2 regions of the Alcanivorax sediminis genome follow, and region 1 is predicted to be linked to the other one. Evidence: predicted binding sites of a transcription regulator. Region 1 holds the regulator's gene; the other holds the start of a gene.
What was found. The regulator sigma-54, encoded in region 1, starts transcription at its own class of promoters, with help from an activator protein. The targets are predictions, from matches to a motif close to TGGCACNNNNNTTGCTNT.
Positions count from the first base shown of each region.

Region 2: glnL (nitrogen regulation protein NR(II)) is a predicted target of sigma-54. The motif match lies at 1,134-1,151, and genes of this name have one in related genera.

Region 1 is NZ_WIRE01000004.1:71,324-73,724, forward strand. It holds gene ptsN (PTS IIA-like nitrogen regulatory protein PtsN) at 1-194, opposite strand, end outside; gene hpf (ribosome hibernation-promoting factor, HPF/YfiA family) at 210-509, opposite strand; gene GFN93_RS16900 (RNA polymerase factor sigma-54) at 552-2,012, opposite strand; gene lptB (LPS export ABC transporter ATP-binding protein) at 2,272-2,401, opposite strand, start outside.
Region 2 is NZ_WIRE01000001.1:1,265,894-1,268,294, reverse strand. It holds gene glnL (nitrogen regulation protein NR(II)) at 9-1,124, opposite strand; gene GFN93_RS05715 (DUF4124 domain-containing protein) at 1,264-1,977, opposite strand; gene glnA (glutamate--ammonia ligase) at 2,118-2,401, opposite strand, start outside.

The DNA.
Region 1 (2,401 bases):
ATGGCAATGCCTTCACCGATGCCGGTGGAGCCCAGTTTTTCCCGGGCTACCAGCGCATCGAATACCTCCTGCTCATTCAGGGTGTCACAGCCGGCCGCAGCCAGCTGTGCAACCTGATCCAGCAACTGTTTCTTGCTGCTGGCCTGTACTCCGCTATGGGTACGTGCTTCGGTGAGTATTTCGCGAACTCGCATAATTGTCGTTTCGGTTTAGTGACCGTGCTTGTGGCTGACGGTCTTTTCCTTGTGCTTGAGGATCTGACGATCAAGTTTGTCGGTCAGTTTGTCGATGGCCGCATACATGTCGTCGGCTTCAGCGGTGGCGAACAGGTCTGCCCCGGAAATATGGATGGTGGATTCTGCCTTGTGAGTCTTCGGTTCCGGAGAAAGAATTACCTGGATGCTGGTGATCTGGTCGAAGTGCCTTTCCAGACGGGAGAACTTGTCGCCGACATAAGTGCGAAGAGCGTCGGTAACTTCCAGGTGATGACCGCTGATATTAATTTGCATGGCTGGCTCCTTTACCTGCTTGTTGGGCCCGTCATTCGTGCCCTACACCAAACGCTTGCGAGCACTGGATGACGGTATTCTCATTGCCTCACGATACTTGGCAACGGTCCGGCGCGCTACGTTGATTCCCTGATCGTTGAGCAAGCTGGCCAGTTTGTTATCACTGAGCGGCTTGCGGGGATTCTCGGCGGCGACCAGCTTCTTAATAATGGCACGAATAGCGGTGGAGGAACACTCGCCTCCGCCGTCTGTTCCCACGTGGCTGGAAAAGAAATATTTCAGCTCAAAGACGCCGCGGGGTGTCATCATGTATTTCTGGTTGGTAACCCGACTGATGGTTGATTCGTGCATCTCGACGGCCTCGGCGATGTCGGCGAGTACCAGGGGTTTCATGGCTTCTTCGCCATAATCAAAGAAGTCCTGCTGCACTTCAACAATGCGGGTGGCCACCTTGAGCAGGGTGTCGTGGCGGCTTTGCAGACTCTTGATGAACCACTTGGCTTCTTGCACGCAGTTTTTCAGGTATTGTCCATCTTCCCCGGAGGTCTGCCTGGCAAGGCTGGCATACTGTTGCTGCAGGTTCACCTTGGGCAGGATGTCATCATTGAGGCTGACCTGCCAGCGTCCATTGTGCTGGCGCACAATCACGTCTGGTACTGCATAGTCTACGGAGCTCTCGCCAATTTGCTCACCGGGTGCAGGATCGAGTGTACGGATTAGCGAAAGGGCATCCAGTAGCTCCTGCTCACTGGTCTGGAGCACCCTTCTCAGGGCGGCATAGTCATGCTTTTCCAGCAGCTCAAGGTGTTTCAGTAATTCCATGGCCAGGGACAGATAGGGGGTGTCCCCTGGCAGTTGGCGTAGCTGGACGGCAAGGCAATCAGCCAGATCGATACTGGCAACGCCGAGAGGATCAAACTGCTGCAGCCGGTGCTGCACTGCCAGCACTTCATCAGCTTCCAGCTCGTCACCCTCAGTAAGCAGGCCTTCTTGCTGGTTGACCATCTCGACAATATCGTCAATGGACGTGGTCATGTAACCACGGTCGTCTACCGATTCGATGATGGCCATGGCGATGATGCGATCCACATCGCTCATGGGGGTCAGATTCAGCTGCCACAGCAAGTGGTCTTGGAGGCTTCCGGAAACGGAATGGCGCTGCTGCCATTCATCGGCGTCGTCAGGAAGGGTGGCGGAGCTGCTGCTCTGGCCCGAATAGACGTCGTCCCATTCGGTTTCTATGCCTGGGTCGCTGTCCACGAATTCTTCGAGGGCGTCGTCGCGCTCGGGATTGAGTTCGTCATCCTGACGCTCTTCGTCAGCTTCGGGGAGGGCATCGTCACCAAAATCGTCAGCCAGCTCAAGCAGCGGATTGCTTTCCACGGCCTGCTGAATCTCCTGGCGTAGATCCAGAGTGGAGAGCTGGAGGAGGCGGATGGCCTGCTGCAGCTGAGGCGTCATGGTCAGCTGCTGGCCGATTTGTAATTGTAGTGTGGGCTTCATACTGCTCAGGTTGGTGATTGATCCCCAAAACCTGAGAATAGCAGCTTCAAAGTCTTACTAGCAATAATTGTGCCAGTGATGCTTGTGTGGTAGGGAGGGGTGAGTTAATAGTTAATAATGAATAATTAATAGCTGCGCGGTCAGATAGCTCGGCTGCTTCAAGCGTGGAGGCCGCGCCCATCTCTTGGGCGCGGCCTCCTTCGGTTCAAAACGGGGAGCCTGTCCCGCGACGTTATTCATTATTAACTATTAATTCTTTCTAAAGTCTGAAGTCCGCCCCCAGATACACATCCCGCACCTGCTGGTTGGAAAGGATGGTGTCGGCGTCGCCGGAGGCGATGATGTGGCCGGCACTGACGATATAGGCGGTATCGCAAATATCCAGGGTT
Region 2 (2,401 bases), on a different contig from region 1:
TGTCTCACTCATAACGCGCTGATCTCTTTTTCTACTTCATCCGGCTGCTCCATCGGCAGCAGGATACTGAAAACGGTTTCGCCCGGTACGCTTTCGCATTCAATCAGGCCGTGGTGCTGGCTGATGATCGACTGGGCAATAGAGAGTCCCAGCCCCGTGCCTGCAGCGCGGCCACTGACCATGGGGTAAAACAGGGTTTCCTGCACATGGGGGTCGATGCCCGGGCCGTTATCTATCACGTCAACCCGCAACACCAGCCGGTGGCGTAAGGAGCCGATAGTGAATTGTCGCAACACCCGGGTTCGCATGATGATTCGCGCGTTCTCGGTAGAGGACTCCAGTAACGCCTGGGTCGCATTGCGAATCAGGTTAAGCAGCACCTGTATTAACTGATCCCTGTCGGCCACCACATCCGGCAAACTGATGTCGTAATCCCGCCAGATCGCCACTCCACTGGGATGCTCTGCCAGCAACAGCTGACGGACATGTTCCAGGCATTCATGGACATTGACTGGGCGGAACTGGGGCGGCTTGCGCGGCCCAAGCATGCGGTCAGCCACATTCCTCAGACGATCCGCCTCGTCGATAATGACCTTGGTGTATTCGGTCAGCTCAGGGTCTGGCAGGGCCCGCTCCAGCAGCTGGGCCGCACCACGGATGCCTCCCAACGGATTCTTGATTTCATGGGCCACCCCACGCACCAGGGCCCTCGTCGCCTGATGGGCATGCAGCAGCGCCTCTTCTCGAGTAATACGCAGCAATCGATCCAGCGCCTGCAACTCCAGCAACAGACAAAGCGGCTGCCCAGGTTCATTGATCGGGCTTACCGAGTAATCCACCGTCACTTCGTAACCGGGAGCGACTGACAGCTTCGCCTCTCGACGAGTAAAGGGGTGCTCATCACGTATGCACTCCCGCAACGCCGCACCGGCATCTTCATCGTCGTAGAAATATTCAGGGAGCGGCTGACCGACGGCCCGCACAGCACTGGTCGCAAGCAGCATTTCTGCTGCAGGATTCAGGTATCGCACAAGCAGCTCGCTATCGAGCATCACCACCGCTGTGCGCAGGTTATCCAGTAACCGTTTGTGCAAAATGCCACCACCCATCGAATCTTGGCCCATAACAGGGCATAAGCAATTATCAGGCCATCTTGCGCGCACCGATAAATCGCCCGCTTTCAGGAGAGATGATGCGTTTTAAAACACATCCTGATGGGAGTGTATCGAGAAGGAGTCTTTGGTTGCACCACAAAGGTGCAAATTAGTTGCGAGGCGTGGGGCGCGGCAGTGCAGGACGAGCCGGAGAACCCCGATCAGCCGCTCCGCCAACAGTGGCTGCGCCACCTACCGTTGCCGCACCGCCCACGCTGGCAGGCCCTCCCCGTTTTGCTGCGCCACCCACATTAGCTGCCGCTCCATTGGCATCCGGGCGACGCCGGAAATCCGATACGCTACTGCGATGGATATAAAACTCGACAGCAGGAGAGCTGATTTTCACCTCGCCATCCTCATCAAGAATCTTGACAATCAGTGTGTGAACGCCTCGCTCAGGCGCCTCGAGCTCCATACCAGGCTGGGCGACACCATTGTCATACAACACCATGGTATCCCCGGGCTTGAGCGCTGGCTCAAGCTCCACGGCCACCTGCACAGCGGACTCAGGGTTGCGAACCGTCGCTTCCTCGCCAGGAGAAGTAATGACCAAACGGGTATACCCCTCGCCGGCAGCCTCCTCCGGCTCCTCGTTCCCACTATCAAGGATGGTACGCATTTTATCCGTGGGAACCGTATTCAGCTCACGCAGCTTCACCTCTTCTGACTCACCGCTCTCCGGCGGCTGATCGGTAAACACCACATTCCCGTTGGCATCCACGCTCCGGTAAATGCCACTGGCCGGCTTGTCCGCAGCCTCTTCAGCAATCACCGTGGACGACAGTACGGCCAGCCCCAGCAGTAACCCCCATTGCCTTTTCATAAACGTCTCCATGACTCACTTTCCTGATTCTGTCTTCTGATTCGACAACAGGAAAGGGGTAATTACTCAATTTGCACAACAGGCAAAAAAAAGCCCCCGACAAGCGGGGGCTTTTTTCCACTGATTTTCCCGAAGGGAAATTAGCAGGAGTAGTACATGTCGAACTCAACCGGGTGCGGAGTCATGTTCAGACGCTCGATCTCACCACGCTTCAGGGAGATGTAGCCTTCGATCATGTCCTTGGTGAACACGTCACCTTCGGTCAGGAAGTCCATGTCGGCTTCCAGGCAATCCAGCGCCATGGTCAGAGTATGAGCCACGGTCGGGATGTCCTTGGCTTCTTCAGCCGGCAGATCGTACAGATCCTTGTCCATTGCATCGCCAGGGTGCAGCTTGTTCTTGATACCGTCCAGGCCAGCCATCA